DNA from 3 places in the Pseudomonas sp. Eqa60 genome. Region 2 is predicted to be linked to each of the others. Evidence: predicted binding sites of a transcription regulator. Region 2 holds the regulator's gene; each other region holds the start of a gene.
The links. The regulator FliA, encoded in region 2, starts transcription of late flagellar genes. The targets are predictions, from matches to a motif close to CTAAAGTTTNNNNNNNNNNNGCCGNTAA.
Positions count from the first base shown of each region.

Region 1: the regulator FliA is predicted to act here: its motif matches at 3,025-3,052, upstream of KI242_RS16350 (methyl-accepting chemotaxis protein).
Region 3: the regulator FliA is predicted to act here: its motif matches at 3,304-3,331, upstream of KI242_RS00665 (methyl-accepting chemotaxis protein).

Region 1 is NZ_AP024342.1:3,586,815-3,592,349, forward strand. It holds gene KI242_RS16325 (FMN-dependent NADH-azoreductase) at 1-241, opposite strand, end outside; gene KI242_RS16330 (LysR substrate-binding domain-containing protein) at 375-1,283, shown strand; gene KI242_RS16335 (MmcQ/YjbR family DNA-binding protein) at 1,295-1,639, shown strand; gene KI242_RS16340 (DUF1294 domain-containing protein) at 1,636-2,058, opposite strand; gene KI242_RS16345 (undecaprenyl-diphosphate phosphatase) at 2,055-2,885, opposite strand; gene KI242_RS16350 (methyl-accepting chemotaxis protein) at 3,180-4,814, shown strand; gene pnuC (nicotinamide riboside transporter PnuC) at 4,904-5,467, shown strand; gene KI242_RS16360 (AAA family ATPase) at 5,464-5,535, shown strand, end outside.
Region 2 is NZ_AP024342.1:1,929,040-1,934,574, reverse strand. It holds gene KI242_RS08720 (chemotaxis protein CheA) at 1-1,599, opposite strand, end outside; gene KI242_RS08715 (protein phosphatase CheZ) at 1,612-2,400, opposite strand; gene KI242_RS08710 (chemotaxis response regulator CheY) at 2,431-2,802, opposite strand; gene fliA (RNA polymerase sigma factor FliA) at 2,968-3,708, opposite strand; gene fleN (flagellar synthesis regulator FleN) at 3,705-4,535, opposite strand; gene flhF (flagellar biosynthesis protein FlhF) at 4,654-5,535, opposite strand, start outside.
Region 3 is NZ_AP024342.1:131,069-136,603, forward strand. It holds gene KI242_RS00650 (TonB-dependent siderophore receptor) at 1-1,522, opposite strand, end outside; gene KI242_RS00655 (FecR family protein) at 1,622-2,626, opposite strand; gene KI242_RS00660 (sigma-70 family RNA polymerase sigma factor) at 2,632-3,132, opposite strand; gene KI242_RS00665 (methyl-accepting chemotaxis protein) at 3,447-5,327, shown strand; gene KI242_RS00670 (alpha/beta fold hydrolase) at 5,393-5,535, opposite strand, start outside.

The DNA of each region.
Region 1 (5,535 bases), 1.7 Mb from region 2:
CCAGGGCCTGAGCGCTGAGCAGGGCCTCATGCTTCTGCGCGGCGTCACGCAGCTCCGCGGCGGTACCGGCAGCCACCAGGGTGGCGGCGGAGAAGTGGCTGATGGCGTCATTGGCCAGGTCGCGGTAGGTCACCACGGTGGCCGGATGAGCGGCTTTCCAGGCCTCGACCACGCTGTGGCTGAGCTGACGGGAGGCCGAGTTGTCACCAAGAATGCTGGAATCGATATGCAAGAGTTTCATCTGGGATCTCCAAGTGAGGACCGCCACTGGGCGATCGGATGTGGGCAATCCTACAGATGAAACCAATAGCTGATTAGCCGGCATAAATGCGATAGTTCGTCCCACCAGCAGGACAGTCGAGCGAAAAACCATCATGCAAGACCTCAACGACCTCTATTACTTCGCCAAGGTGGTGGAAGCCGGTGGCTTCGCCGCCGCCGGACGCCTGCTGGGCATTCCCAAATCGCGGCTGTCACGGCGTATCGCCGAGCTTGAAGAACGCCTCAACGCCCGGCTGCTGCAACGCACCACCCGGCAACTGAGCCTGACTGCCGTGGGCGAGCGTTACCTGCGTCACTGCCAGGCCATGCTGCTGGAAGCGGAGATGGCCGACGAAGCCGTGGCCAGCATGGCCAGCGAACCCCGCGGGCGCCTGCGGGTGTCGAGCCCGGTGGGCCTGGCCCACGAACTGCTGACACCGCTGGTCAGCAGCTTTCTGGAGAAGTACCCCCAGGTGCAGCTGGAAATGCTCCTGCTCAACCGCCGTGTCGACCTGATCAACGAGGGTGTGGACGTCGCCCTGCGGGTGCGCGAGCTGGGCGACGAAGACCCGCTGCTGGTGACCCGGCGCCTGCGCCGGGCCCAGACGGCGATCGTGGCGACCCCAGACTTCCTCCGGCAATACCCGGTGGAGCATCCGGAAGACCTGCGGCGCGTGCCGATTCTCGGCGCCCTGGAGGCCGACCGCCTGGTGCACCTGCGCCTGCTGGACCAGCAAGGCCAGGCCTGCGACCTGGCCCTGGAGGCACGCCTGGGCATCGACGACTTCATCGTGCGCCGTGCCTGTGCCCTCGCTGGCCAGGGCTGCACTGTGCTGCCCATGCTGTATTGCGAGGAGGAACTGGCCAGCGGCCAGTTGGTGCAGATGCTGCCGCAATGGTCATTGCCCGGCGGCTGGCTGCAGGCCGTGTATCCTCACCGCCGGGGTGTGATGCCGGCCGTGCGCGCCTGGATCGAGCACCTGAGTGAATCCTTCGAACGCTGCGGAGAACGACTGCTGTGAAAGCCCGAACCTTGAATGAAGAGCAAGTGGCGCAATTCTGCCTGGGCCTGCCGGGTGCGCGGGAAGACTACAAGTGGGGCGGTGTGCGGGTGTTCTCGATTGCCGGCAACAAGATGTTCGCCGTGCAGCACCTGCGGGGCGACTCGCTGGCCTTCAAGGTCGATCAGGAGCTGTTTCTCGGCCATGTCGACCGCCCGGGCATTGCGCCGGCGCCCTACCTGGCCCGGGCGCACTGGATCATCATGAACACCCCCTACCCCCTGGGCGCCTCGGAGCTAGAGGCGCTGCTGCAGCGCTCTCACCAGTTGGTGGTGAGCAAGCTGCCCAAGCGGGTTCAGGTGGGTTTGCTGCTCTAGAACAGGCTCAGCAGGCTGCTTTCCAGAAACAGCCGGTCGATCCAGAACACCTGGTGCAAGGCCACGATCAGCCAGAACACCAACTGATAGGAGACCTTGCGGGTCTTGTGGCGCAACAGCTGCTGGGCCAGCAAGGCCCCGGGCCAGCCACCGGCCAGTTCCAGGGCATGCAGGACGTTCTCCGGGGTGCGCCGGCCCTCGGCCTGGGCCCGGCGCTTGTCGTGCCAGTAGACCAGGAAGGCCAGCAGGCTGACCGCGCCATAGGCGATCAGGGGAATGAGCGAAATCCCCTTCCACCACAGCGACAGCGAACCGAACAGCGGCAACCCGCAAAGCAGGACGAACGCCAGCAGCTTGGCCCTGGGATGCTGGAGCCGCGCGGCACTGGCCGAGGGCGCCGGGCGCCGGGCCGTACTCATGGCTTGGCCGCCGTCCAGTCGACCCAGCCGAACTGCCAGGTCGCCAGGATCAACAGGCCGAAGGCAATGCGATACCAGGCGAAGGCCGCGTAGCTGTGGCTGGCGATGAACTTCAGCAGGCCCTTGACCGCGATCATGGCGAAGACAAAGGCGGTGACGAAGCCGATGGCGAACACCGGGAAGTCATCGGGCTGGAACAGATGGCGGTACTTGTAGCCTGAATACACCGCGGCGCCGACCATGGTGGGCATGGCCAGGAAGAACGAAAACTCGGTGGCGGTCTTGCGCGACAGGCCGAACAGCAGACCGCCGATGATGGTGGAGCCCGAGCGCGAGGTGCCCGGGATCATCGCCAGGCACTGGGCGCAGCCGACCTTGAGCGCGTCCTTCCAGGTGATGTCGTCCACTGTCTCGGCATGCACCTGGTGCTGCCGGCGCTCGGCCCACAGCATGATGAGGCCGCCGACCACCAGGGCCGTGGCCACGGTAATGGGGTTGAACAGGTAGGCATGGATCAGGTCGGCGAAGATCACCCCCAGCACCACCGCCGGCAGGAAGGCGATCAACAGGTTGATCGTGAAGCGCTGGGCCTTGGGCTGGGTCGGCAGGCCGATCACCACATCGAGGATCTTGCGGCGAAATTCCCAGACAACCGCAAGGATCGCCCCCAACTGGATAATGATGTTGAAGGCCATCGCCCGCTCGCCGCCAAAGTCGAGCAAGTCGGCCACAATGATCTGGTGTCCGGTGCTGCTGATGGGTAAAAACTCGGTCAGGCCTTCGACAATCCCGAGTATCAATGCCTGTGCGGCGGTCCAAAGATCCATCAATTCCCCCATGAGGCGATGCTCGTGGCATGCCTCTTTTTAATTGGTCAAAGCATTTGCTGCGTCGAGCGTAGCCGAGAAATCGGCGCTCGTAAGATCAACACAAGCCCATGAAAATTATGTGAAAAGTTCAGAAAGGTTCAGGTTTTCGGCAAAGGCGCCGAAATCCTAACAGACAGGCGCAAAACACGCCGCGATGTTATTGGACTTCCGTAGGGTTGGCGTTGGAAGGCCAGCGTGCTTGGATGCTCCGGGCCTTTTATGACAAGAACAAGAATCTGGAGTGACCGGATGATGAATAGCTTACGCAAGATGTCCATCAGTCAGCGCCTGTGGCTGATCCTGATCGTGGCGGTGCTGACCCTGGTGACCCTGGGCGTGATGATGCTCAAGCAGATTCATGGGGACCTGTACCTGGCCAAGGCGCAGAAGACCCAGCACGTGGTGCAGACCGCCGCCGGCGTACTGAATTACTACCAGGGCCTGGAAGCCGCCGGCAGCCTGACCCGCGAGCAGGCGCAGAAGCAGGCGCTGCAGGTGATTCGCGGGCTGCGCTACAACCAGAATGACTACTTCTGGATCAACGACCTGACGCCGGTGATGATCATGCACCCGGCCAACCCCAAGCTCGACGGGCAGAACCTGGCCGCGGTCAAGGACCCGGACGGTTTCGAGGTGTTCAACGAGATGGTGACCCTGGCCAAGGCCAAGGGCGGCGGCATGGTGGACTACCGCTGGCCCAAGCCCGGCGCCGAGCAACCGGTCCAGAAGACCTCCTACATCCAGCTGTTCCAGCCCTGGGGCTGGATCATCGGCTCCGGAGTCTATATCGACGACCTGCAGGACGAGTTCTACGCCCAGGTACTGCGCGCCTCCTCCATCGGCCTGGTGATTGCCCTGCTGATGGCCGCCCTGGTGGTGCTGATCGTGCGCAGCATTGTCAGCCCGCTGCGCGAAACGGTGCACGCCATGGCCAACATCGCCAGCGGCGAAAGCGACCTGACCCGCAGCCTCGACACCCACGGCCAGGACGAGGTCACCGAACTGGCCCGGCACTTCAACGGCTTTACCGCCAAGTTGCGCGGTGTGGTGATGCAGCTGCAATCCAGCGCCGCAGCCCTGGAACAGTCCTCCAGCGAACTGGGTAGCAACGCCAACGACGCCCAGGAGCGCAGCCAGCAGCAATCCCAACAGATGGAGCAGGTGGCGGCCGCTATCAGCCAGGTCACCAGCGCAGTCCAGGATGTAGCCCGCAACGCCGAGCACGCCGCCTCCGAGGTGCGCGAGGCCGAGGCCCAGGCCCAGCAGGGCCAGGTCAACATCGACGGCAGCTTGCAGCAGATCGACCAGCTTTCTATGACCATCGACCAGGCGGTGGAAGTGATCCGCACCCTGGCGGCGGAAAGCACCCAGATCGGCACGGTGCTGGAGGTGATCCGCTCGATTGCCGAACAGACCAACCTGCTGGCCCTGAACGCTGCCATCGAGGCGGCCCGGGCTGGGGAGCAAGGGCGCGGCTTTGCCGTGGTGGCCGACGAAGTGCGCCTGCTGGCCCAGCGTACCCAGCAGTCCACCGCGGAAATCCAGGGCATGATCGAGCGCCTGCAAAACCACTCCGAAGCGGCGGTCAAGGTCATCGGCGATAGCAGCCGAGCCTCGCAACTGACCATCGAGCAGGCCGGGCTGGCCGGCGCCAGCCTCAACGCCATCGGCCAGGCACTGCGCAACCTCAACGGCCTGAACGCGACGATTGCCAGCGCCACCCTGGAACAGGCCCATGTGGTGGAAGACATCAACCACAACGTCGGCCAGGCAGCCGGCCTGTCCCAGGGCACGGCCCTGGCGGCCCAGCACTCCAGCGCCGCCAGCCGCCACCTCAAGGAGCTGTCGGAGCAGCTCAACGGCCTGTTGCGCCAGTTCCGCGTCTGACCCCTCGCTGAACCCAAGGCCCCGGACTGACGCCCAGGGCCGACTCTGGGTACAATCGCCCCCCTCCTCCATTTCCCCAAGGAACCGCCATGTCCGGGCTTGAACTGTTTGCCGCCGCCCTCGGCGTGATCGCCGTCTGGCTGACGGTCAAACAGAACCCCTGGTGCTGGCCCATCGGCCTGGTCATGGTGCTGCTGTACAGCTGGATCTTCTACGAGGTCAAGCTCTATTCCGACATGCTCCTGCAGGTGGTCTACGCGGTGCTGCAGCTCTATGGCTGGTGGCAGTGGACCCGGGGCGGCGAACAGCACCAGGGGCGGCCGGTCAGCCAGTTGCAGTCCAGCGGACTGCTACAGGGGCTGGCCCTGGGCGCAATGGGCAGCCTGCTGCTGGGGGCTGCCATGGCCCACTGGACCGACGCCGCGCAGCCCTGGCTGGACGCCGCCTTGACCGCCTTCAGCCTGGTGGCGCAGTGGTGGATGGCGCAGAAGCGCGTGCAATGCTGGCCGCTGTGGATTGCCGTGGACGTGATTTTCGTCGGGCTGTTCGTCTACAAGGAGCTCTACCTGACGGCGGCGCTGTATGCCCTTTTCACCCTGCTGGCCGTCCAGGGCTGGCGAGCCTGGCGCGCCGACCCGGCCCTGCAGTCGTGAAGGTCCTGGTACTGACCGGCCCCGAATCCAGCGGCAAGAGCTGGCTGGCGAGCGAGCTGCAAGCCCAC
Region 2 (5,535 bases):
GGAGATCGACAGCAGGATGTGGTCGCCTTCCTGTTCCGCCGCCAGTACCACCTTGCCGCCACGGGACTTGCCCGAGGCTTCGCGCTCTTCCGGCGATTCGATGCCGTGGTCCACCGCGTTGCGCACCAAGTGCACCAGCGGGTCGGCCAGGGCTTCTACCAGGTTCTTGTCGAGGTCGGTTTCTTCCCCCACCAGCTCCAGGTTGATCTCTTTCTTGAGCTGCCGGGCCAGGTCGCGAACCAGGCGCGGGAAGCGCCCGAAGACCTTCTTGATCGGCTGCATGCGGGTCTTCATCACCGCGGTCTGCAGGTCGGCAGTCACCACGTCGAGGTTCGACACGGCCTTGGACATGGCTTCGTCGCCGCTGTTGAGGCCCAGGCGCACCAGGCGGTTACGCACCAGCACCAGCTCGCCCACCATGTTCATGATTTCGTCCAGGCGCGCGGTATCGACACGCACCGTGGTTTCCGCTTCGCTGGCAGGCTTTTCCGCCGGCGGGGCCGCAGCGGCGGCGCGAGCCGGGGCCGGGGCCGGGGCCGGGGCCGCAGCAGGAGCAGCGGCAGCTTTCGGCGCCTCGGCCTTGGGCTCGGGCTTCTTCGCCGCCGGCTTGGCGACGGCAGCAGTGGCCGCCGCAGCCGGAGCCGCAGTGGCCGCGGCTGGCTTGGCCGCACCCGGGGTTTCGGAGAATTTGCCCTTGCCGTGCAACTCATCCAGCAGGGATTCGAATTCGTGATCGGTGATCAGGTCGCTGCCGGCTGCGGCTGCGCTTGGTGCGGCTGCGGCAGGAGCGGCAGGCGCCGCCGCCACGGCCGAATCCAGGGCCTCCACGGCGAAGTTGCCCTTGCCATGCAACTGGTCCAGCAATGCTTCGAATTCATCGTCGGTGATCTCATCACCTGCGCCAGCCGCACCACTGGTGGCACTGGCCGCGGCCGGTGCCACGGCATCCGGGGCGAACTGGCCCTTGCCGTGCAACTGATCGAGCAGGGATTCGAACTCCGCGTCGGTGATTTCATCGCTGGCCGGCTCGCCCTGGGCCGCAGGTGCGGCGGCAGGCGCTGCTTCGGCTTCGGCCTTGGCGGCATTCAGCGAGTCGAGCAACAGCTCGAATTCGTTATCGGTGATGTCCCCTGCCGGGCTTTCTTCAGCCACAGGCTCGGCAACCGGCTCAACCACCTCTTCCACAGCAGGTGCTGCAGGCTCGGCGCCGGCAGGTTCGGCCAGGCGCGCCAGGGCCGCCAGCAACTCCGGTGTGGCAGCGGTGATTTCGGTGCGCTCACGGACCTGGCTGAACATGCCGTTCACCGCGTCCAAAGCTTCAAGCACCACGTCCATCAGTTCCGAGTCGACTCGCCGCTCACCCTTGCGCAGGATGTCGAAGACGTTCTCGGCGATGTGGCAGCACTCCACCAGCTCATTGAGCTGGAGGAAGCCGGCGCCCCCTTTAACAGTGTGAAAACCGCGAAAAATTGCATTGAGCAAATCCGCATCATCCGGCCGGCTTTCCAGCTCGACCAGTTGTTCGGACAGTTGCTCTAGAATCTCGCCGGCCTCAACCAGGAAATCCTGAAGGATCTCTTCATCGGCGCCGAAGCTCATTAATGGGTGCTCCTAGAATCCAAGGCTGGAAAGCAAATCGTCTACATCGTCCTGACCGGACATAACGTCTTCCCGTTTATCGGCATGAATCTGCGGACCTTCACCCTTGGCGAGATGTTTTTGCGGATCTTTTTCAGCGAGGATCGATTCACGGTCATGTTCGATACCGGCGAAACGATCGACCTGGCTGGCCATCAAGACGAGTTTGAGCAGATTGCTTTCGACTTCCGTGACCAACTGGGTCACACGCTTGATCACCTGACCGGTCAGGTCCTGGTAATCCTGCGCCAGCAGAATGTCGTTGAGGTGGCCGGAAACGGTACGGGTTTCCTGTTCGCTGCGCGTCAGGAAACTGTCGACCCGGCGCGCCAGCTCGCGAAACTCTTCAGCGCCGACCTCGCGCCGCATGAAGCGCCCCCAGTCTGCGCTCAAGGCCTGGGCTTCAGTGCTCAAGCCGTTGACCAGCGGGGTGCTGCTCTCCACCAGGTCCATGGTGCGGTTGGCTGCGGCTTCCGTCAGCCGGACCACATAGGACAGGCGCTCAGTGGCATCCGTGATCTGTGAAACTTCCTCGGCTTGCGGCATGTGCGGGTCAATCTGGAAATTGACGATCGCGCTATGCAGCTCGCGGGTGAGCTTGCCCACTTCCTGGTACAGGCCGCGGTCACGGGTCTGATTGAGCTCATGGATCAATTGCACCGCTTCGCCGAACCGGCCCTTTTCAAGGCTCTCGACCAGTTCCAGCGCATGTTTTTTCAGGGTCGACTCAAAGTCGCCCAGTGAAGATTCGTTATGCTCCATAGCTCCCCCGTGGCGGAATGGCTACGCGTCTCAACCGATGCGTTCGAAGATTTTTTCGATCTTCTCTTTCAACGCCTGAGCCGTGAATGGTTTGACGACATAGCCGTTTACGCCGGCCTGGGCAGCTTCGATGATCTGCTCGCGCTTGGCTTCAGCAGTCACCATCAATACCGGCAGGTGCTTGAGTTTTTCATCGGCGCGCACGTGGCGCAGCAGGTCGATACCGGTCATGCCCGGCATGTTCCAGTCCGTTACCAGAAAGTCGATGCTCCCGCTGTTGAGTACCGGAATGGCGGTAGTGCCATCGTCGGCCTCGACCGTGTTGGTGAATCCCAGATCACGCAACAGGTTCTTAATGATCCGCCGCATCGTTGAAAAGTCATCAACGATGAGGATTTTCATGTTCTTGTCCAATTCGACCTCCAAGCAGTCTTAAACGCATCCAGCACCTGAACGCGCCATTCAATCAATCCGGCATAACACACAACGACTGCATGGAGCACATACTGCAAGACCGGTGCAGCGCTTGCTTCACCGGTCCTGAACGCAGTGTCCCCACACTGCCTGTCAGCGCGCTCGCCACTCCCCCAAACGCCCCCGCAAACGGGCTGCGCACTGGCTGTGTAACTGGCTGACCCGCGATTCGCTGACCCCCAGGACCTCACCGATCTCCTTGAGGTTCAGCTCTTCGTCGTAGTACAGCGCCAACACCAGTCGCTCGCGCTCCGGCAAATTGGCAATCGCATCCGCCAACGCGGCCTGGAAGCGTTCATCCTCCAGGTCCCGTGACGGCTCGAGATGAGCACTGGCGCCATCCTCATGCAGCCCTTCATGCTCGCCGTCCTGCAACAGGTCGTCGAAACTGAACAGGCGGCTGCCCAAGGTGTCGTTCAAAATCCCGTAATAATCGTCGAGACTCAATTGAAGTTCGGCCGCAACTTCATGATCTTTAGCGTCACGACCGGTTTTAGCTTCAATTGCGCGAATCGCATCACTGACCATGCGCGTATTACGGTGCACCGAACGCGGCGCCCAGTCGCCTTTACGAACCTCGTCGAGCATCGCCCCACGGATACGGATACCCGCGTAGGTTTCGAAACTCGCCCCCTTGCTCGCGTCGTATTTGGTCGACACTTCGAGCAAACCGATCATCCCGGCCTGAATCAGGTCTTCTACCTGAACACTGGCCGGCAACCGCGCCAGCAGGTGATAGGCAATACGCTTGACCAGAGGCGCGTAGCGCTCGATCAATTCGTACTGGCTGTCACGCGCCGACTTCTTGTAGAGGTTGTAGCCACTGGCAGTCATAGCACCGGTCCCGCTGTTTGATGCACTAGCCGCTCGACAAAAAACTCCAGATGCCCGCGTGGGTTCGCCGGCAACGGCCAGGTATCGACTTTTTGCGCGATGGCCTTGAACGCCAATGCACACTTCGAACGAGGAAAGGCTTCATAGACCGCACGCTGCTTTTGCACGGCCTTGCGTACGCTTTCGTCGTAGGGAACTGCGCCGACGTATTGTAAGGCCACGTCCAGGAAGCGATCCGTGACCTTGGTCAATTTTGCAAACAGGTTGCGACCTTCCTGAGGGCTCTGAGCCATGTTGGCCAGGACCCGGAAACGGTTCATGCCGTAGTCGCGGTTGAGCAGCTTGATCAGCGCGTAGGCGTCCGTGATCGAGGTCGGCTCGTCGCACACCACCAGCAGTACTTCCTGGGCCGCGCGGACAAAGCTGACTACCGAGTCACCAATACCCGCAGCGGTGTCGATCACCAGCACATCGAGATTGTCGCCGATATCGCTGAAGGCCTGGATCAGGCCAGCGTGCTGCGCAGGGCTCAGGTGCACCATGCTCTGGGTGCCCGAGGCGGCCGGTACGATGCGGATGCCTCCAGGCCCCTGGAGCAGCACATCGCGCAGTTCGCAACGACCCTCGATGACGTCGGCCAGGGTATGTTTGGGAGTCAGGCCCAGCAGGACATCGACATTGGCCAGTCCCAGGTCGGCATCCAGCAGCAAGACCCGCCGGCCGAGCTCAGCCAGAGCCAGGGACAAGTTCACTGACACATTAGTCTTGCCGACGCCACCTTTGCCGCCGGTCACCGCAATCACCTGTACGGGATGCATGCTGCCCATGTTCTTTCTTTACCTTGTCTTACTTAGACGGGGCCACATAACTGGCTGCGCGTTCACCATTGGAACAATGCATGGCAGACCATCGATGTAGATACACTGCAATCTATTCATGATTACCTCAGCCAACCCGTTTGGACGGGCTGTGGTAAAGGTCAGCGAACATGTCGGCCATGGCTTCCTCGCTGGGTTCTTCCTGCATCTGTACGCTTACCGCGCGACTCACCAGCTGATGCCGGCGAGGCAGGTGCAGATCGTCAGGAATCCGCGGACCATCAGTGAGATAGGCAACCGGCAGTTCATGACTGATGGCCAGGCTCAGCACTTCGCCAAGACTGGCTGTTTCATCAAGTTTAGTCAGGATGCAACCGGCCAGGCCGCAGCGTTTGTAGCTGTGGTAGGCGGCGGTCAGCACCTGTTTCTGGCTGGTGGTAGCCAGTACCAGATAGTTCTTCGCACGAATGCCACGACCGGCCAGGCTCTCCAGTTGCATGCGCAACGCCGGATCGCTGGCCTGCAGGCCGGCGGTATCGATCAGCACCACGCGCTTGCGCAGCAGCGGATCCAGTGCCTGGGCCAGGGACTGGCCCGGGTCCACATGGGTCACCGACACATTGAGGATGCGCCCCAGGGTCTTGAGCTGCTCCTGGGCGCCGATGCGGTAGCTGTCCATGCTCACCAGGGCAATGTTCTGCGCCCCGTACTTGAGCACGTAGCGCGCCGCCAGCTTGGCCAGGGTGGTGGTCTTGCCCATGCCGGCCGGGCCGACCATGGCGATCACGCCGCCCTCTTCCAGAGGCTCGACTTCCGGGGTCTGGATCATTCGCGCCAGGTGCGCCAGCAACATGCGCCAGGCCTGACGGGGTTCGTTGATTTCGGTAATCAGTGCCAGCAGGTCGCGGGCCAGCGGGCCCGACAGGCCGATGCGCTGCAGGCGACGCCAGAGGTTGGCCTGCTCCGGACGGCTGCCCTGCAATTGGCTCCAGGCCAGGGAGCCGAGCTG
Region 3 (5,535 bases), 1.8 Mb from region 2:
ACGCATTGATCGGTTGCAGCGTTCCCTGGTCCCAGTCGACCACGGTCTTGCGCCGTTGATAGTCGGCTCCCAGCAGTAAGGTGTGCTTGACCTCGCCAGTGAGGAATTCGGCCTGCAGCATGTTATCGACGATGAAGGAGTGGAGCTTCTCATCTCCACCCGAGTAATAGCGGTTCAGGTCATTGCTGGCGGCATTGGTCCAGCCATAGGCATAGACCTGGTCGAGCTTCACCTTGGAGTCCAGGTAGCGGAAGTTCTGGCGGGCGGTGAAGGTGTCGTTGAAACGATGCTCGAACTGATAGCCGAAGGACTGTTGATCGCGCTTGTAGCCATCCACGCCCGGCTCGCCCTCGAAGAAATGCTCGGAAATGCGCTGGCCATTGCGCTGGTTCAGGGTGCCGTTGGCCGGCATGCCGCCGTGGTAGCCGCCATCGGGGTCATTCTGCAAATAGGCCTGGAGCGTCAGGGAGGTGTCTTCACTGAAGTCGATACTCAGGGTCGGCGACAGGGCGAAGCGTTTTTCCTTCGCGTGGTCGAACTGAGTGTCGGACTTGTCCGTCAGGCCGATCAACCGATAGGCAACGCGCTTGTCGTCATCGAGCGGGCCGCTGAAGTCGAACCCCAGGCCCTGTTTGCCCTGGGTGCCCACGGTTGCCTGAATCTGGTGATAGGGCTCGTAGAGAGGCTTTTTGCTGGTCAGGGCCACCAGGCCGCCAGGGGAACTGCGGCCATAAAGCACCGATGAGGGGCCCTTGAGAATATCCACCCGTTCGAGGAAGTAGGGGTCGACCTGCATGCTGCTGTAGGTGCCGCTGTCACCCATGGACTTGAGGCCATCGAGGTAGATGTTGTCCACCGAACCATCGTTGAAGCCGCGCATCGCTACATAGTCGTAGCGATGGGTGGCGCCATAGGGATTGGTCAGCACGCCGGGGGTGTAGCGCATGGTCTGGGCGACGGTTTGCGCGCCCTGGTCGTCGATCTGTTCACGGGTGACCACCGAGACGCTTTGCGAGGTCTCCAGCAACGCGGTACTGGTCTTGGTGGCGATCTGACTGTGCGTCGCGTTGTAGCCCTCCATGCTGCCCAATGCGTTGCCCAGGGCGAAGCCCTTGACCTCAGTGGCGGGCAGGGTCAGGGCGCTGCCCTGGGGCAGGGGCCGCAGTACGTAGTTGCCGCCGTCCTGGCTGACCGCCTCCAGTCCCGAACCCCGCAGCAGCTGGTTCAGGCCTTGGGGAATGGAGTAGTCGCCCTGGAGCCCGGGGGACTGCCTGCCCTGGGTCAGGGCCGGGGTGGTGGACAGGGTGATCCCGGCCTGCCGGGCGAACTGGTTGAGGGCATCGCCGAGGTTGCCCGGGGCCACGCTGTAGCTGTGACGCGGGGCATCAACAGCGCTAGCGGCGGCCAGCACCTGGGGCGCCACTGTGCCGAGGCCGATGCTGGAGCACAGCAGGGCGGCGCGGATGGCTTGGCGCAAGGGGCGGGCGCAGGGTGAGCTTGGGCGGGTGTCGCGCAGAGTCATGGTAGGTTCCGTTGAAGTCGCAGGAAGCAGATTGAAGTGCTTACTGACTAAGCCGGACGTCCTGGCAAAACCCGCCAAAAAAAATCACCCCAGTGAATTTCAAGCCACTGGCCCCAAGGTCACCCACCAACGGGTGCGGTAGCGCAACTGCACTGGCAGGGTCTGGGGCAGGATGGCCAGCAACTTGTCGGTGTCTTCCAGGCGGAACACACCTGAAAGGCGCAGATTGCCAACCGCTGCCGAGCAGCCCAGATAGCCATGGCGATAGCGGCCGACCTCCTGGAGGAAGTCGTCCAGGCGCATGTTGCGCGTAACGATCAGGCCATCGGCCCAGGCGCCGACGTCCATCGCCAGGGGGGCCGCAGGTTCGGCCAGGCCATGGCTGATCTGATAGCTCTGACCTGCTTCCACCCGGGCGCTACGGCCGTCGGCGGTGTGCGGCGCATGAATGGCCACGCTGCCGTGGGTCACGCTCAGGCGCGTGCAGCGTTCCTCCACGCGCACCACGAAGCGGGCGTCGAAGCCTTCCAGCAGGGCGTGGCGGCTCTCCACCAGCAGCGGGCGGGCAGGGCCGTGATCGGCTCCACAGGACACCATGATCTCGCCCCGGCGCAGTTTGATCAGGCGCTGCTCGGCATTGAAGTTGAGGTCCGCCGCGCTGTCGGTATTGAGTTCCAGGCGGGTGCCATCGGGCAACTGGAAGCCTCGCTGCTCGCCGACGGCGGTGGCAAAGTCTGCGTTCCATTGTTGCCAGCCCAGCAGATCCTTGCCGACCCAGGCACTGGAGCCCAGGAGCAGGGCGCCACTGAGCAGTTTCAGGGCCTGGCGCCGGCCCAGGCGCTGACTGCTGTGTTCCAGGGTATGCAAGGCCACCTGAGCCCCCGGCACCGAACGCAGGTTGGCCGTGAGTTCCTGCTGCAACGATTGCACCCGCTGCCAGGCCAGTTCGTGCTCCTGGTGCGCCGCCCGCCACAGATCGCACTGTTGCTGCAGCTTGGGGTTGGCACCGTTGTTGCGCAGGCGCAGCAACCAGTTGATTGCTTGCTTGACCACCAGGTGATCGGGATTGGGCTTGAGCGGCAGGCTGACGGGGAAGTTATCCACAGGCTTCAGCTCTCGTAGCGCAGCAGGTAGCAATGGTAGAGCGCCTGGGCGACATAACGCTCGACGGTACGCAGGGATAGGCCCATCTGCTGAGCAATCTGCTTGTGGGTAAGTTCCTCGCACTGAGCCAGGAGAAAAGCCTGACGTACTTTCGGCTTCAGCCCTTCAAGCATCCGCGCAATGCTTTCCAGCAGCTCCAGAATCAACGCCCGAGCTTCAGCGCCGGGTGTTTGGGCTTCGGGCAAGTGGGCGATGGTTTCCAGATAGGCACGTTCGATTTCCTCGCGGCGCCAGTGATCGATTACCAGCCCCCGGGCGATGGTGCGTAAAAAAGCCCGGGGGGCCTTGAGTTCCAGACGTTCAGTTTTCTGCAGCAGGCGTACGAAGGTGTCCTGAGCCAGGTCGGCAGCATCCGCGGCATTGCCCAGGCGCTGGCGCAGCCAGCTGTTGAGCCAGCCATGGTGATGGCTGTAGAGCGTCTGTACGGCGAACTCGGGTGATGACATGGACGCGGACTGCCTGAGTGTCACTAATGATAATTAGTCGCATTGTCATTGAGGCTTTATCGATTTGGCAATAAGCAGCGCACTGTCGGTCATCTGAAAATGTGCCACGGATGCTCTGGAACACCGTTCGGCGGGATTAGGCAAATTCAGGCGAGTAATTCAGAAAAATCTCTAAGGGTTCGCAGATTCTTGCCGAAAGACTGATAAGACATGCGTGCACCAAAGTAGAGCGGTCAGAGAACATCGCCTGCGCTGTTACATGGAATGTTGCATTACGGACGCATCCCCACTTTCGGCATAAGAAGTCCCATGAAATGAATCTCAAGTTCAGCCATAAAATCCTTTTGGCCGCCTCCGGCGTAGTGGTTCTGGCTTTTGCGTTGTTCACCTTGTACAACGACTACCTGCAGCGAAACACCATCCGACAGAACCTCGAATCCTCTATCCAGCAGGCCGGTGAGCTCACCTCCAGCAGTGTGCAGAACTGGATGAGCGGGCGGATCCTGGTGCTCGAGAACCTCGCGCAGAACGTTGCTCACCAAGGTCAGAACGCAGATTTCCCAGGGCTGGTGGACCAACCGGCCTTTACCTCGAACTTCCAGTTCACCTACGTCGGCCAGGCCAACGGCACCTTCACCCAGCGCCCTGACGCGAAGATGCCCGACGGCTACGACCCGCGTCAGCGCCCCTGGTACAAGCAGGCCGTCGCCGCCGACAAGACCATGCTGACCCCGCCCTACATGGCGGCTGTCGGTGGCCTGGTGGTGACCATCGCCATGCCGGTGAAAAAGCAGGGTGAACTGCTGGGCGTGGTTGGTGGCGACCTGAGCCTGGAAACCCTGGTGAAGATCATCAACTCGGTGGATTTCGGTGGCCTGGGCCACGCCTTCCTGGTCAGTGCCGACGGTCAGGTGATCGTCAGCCCGGACAAGGACCAGGTGATGAAGAACCTCAAGGACATCTACCCCGGCGCCAACGTACGGATCGAAAACGGCAACCAGGAAGTGGTCCTGAACAAACAGGAGCGCATCCTCTCCTTCACCCCGGTGACCGGCTTGCCGAATGCCGAGTGGTACATCGGTCTGTCCATCGACAAGGACAAGGCCTACGCACCGCTGAGCCAATTCCGTACTTCTGCCTTGATCGCGATGTTTATCGCCGTGGCGGTGATCGCCGTACTGCTGACCCTGCTGATCCAGGTGTTGATGCGCCCACTGATCACCATGGGCCGTGCGATGCAGGACATCGCCCAGGGCGAGGGCGACCTGACCCGGCGCCTGGTGGTGGAGAGCAAGGACGAATTCGGCGAACTGGGCAGCTCGTTCAACCAGTTCGTCGAGCGGATCCATGCCTCGATTTCCGAAGTGTCCTCGGCCACGCGCCAGGTACACGACCTGTCCCAGCGCGTGATGGCTTCGTCCAACGCTTCGATCATCGGTTCCGACGAGCAGAGCGCCCGCACCAACAGCGTGGCCGCCGCGATCAACGAACTGGGGGCCGCAACCCAGGAAATCGCCCGTAACGCCGCCGATGCCTCGCAGCACGCCAGTGGCGCCAGCGAACAGGCCGACGACGGTCGCCAAGTGGTGGAACAGACCATCCAGGCCATGACCGAGCTGTCGCAGAAGATCAGCCTGTCCTGCACCCAGATCGAGACCCTGAACGCCAGCACCGACAACATCGGGCACATTCTCGACGTGATCAAGGGCATCTCCCAGCAGACCAACTTGCTGGCCCTCAACGCGGCCATCGAAGCGGCCCGTGCCGGCGAAGCCGGTCGTGGCTTCGCCGTGGTGGCCGACGAGGTGCGCAACCTGGCTCATCGTACCCAGGAGTCGGCGGAAGAGATCCACAAGATGATCACCTCCTTGCAGGTCGGCTCCCGTGAAGCGGTGTCGACCATGAACGCCAGCCAGGCGTCCAGCGAAGAGAGCGTCGAAGTGGCCAACCAGGCCGGTGCGCGGCTGGTCAGCGTGACTCAGCGGATCGGCGAGATCGATGGCATGAACCAGTCGGTGGCGGCGGCGACCGAAGAGCAGACGGCCGTGGTGGAGACCCTCAATGTCGACATCAACCAGATCAACCTGCTGAACCAGCAGGGCGTGGCCAACCTCAACGAAACCCTGAAGGATTGCGATGCCCTGTCGCAGCAGGCCAGCCGCCTGAAGCAGCTGGTGGACAGCTTCAAGATCTGAGGTTTCGCGTCACTTTCAAGCCCGCTCCCGCCTCACGGCAGGGCGGGCTTTTTCATGGGTACCGATCAGGCCGGGTGGTCGCCCAGCAGCCCCAGGTGAGTATTGATCACCTGCAACAGGCGCTGGCGCTGGGACTTGATGAAGAAGTGATTGCCGGCCACTTCGATCAGCTCGAACTCGCGGCCGGTGAACTCGCGCCAGTTGAGCA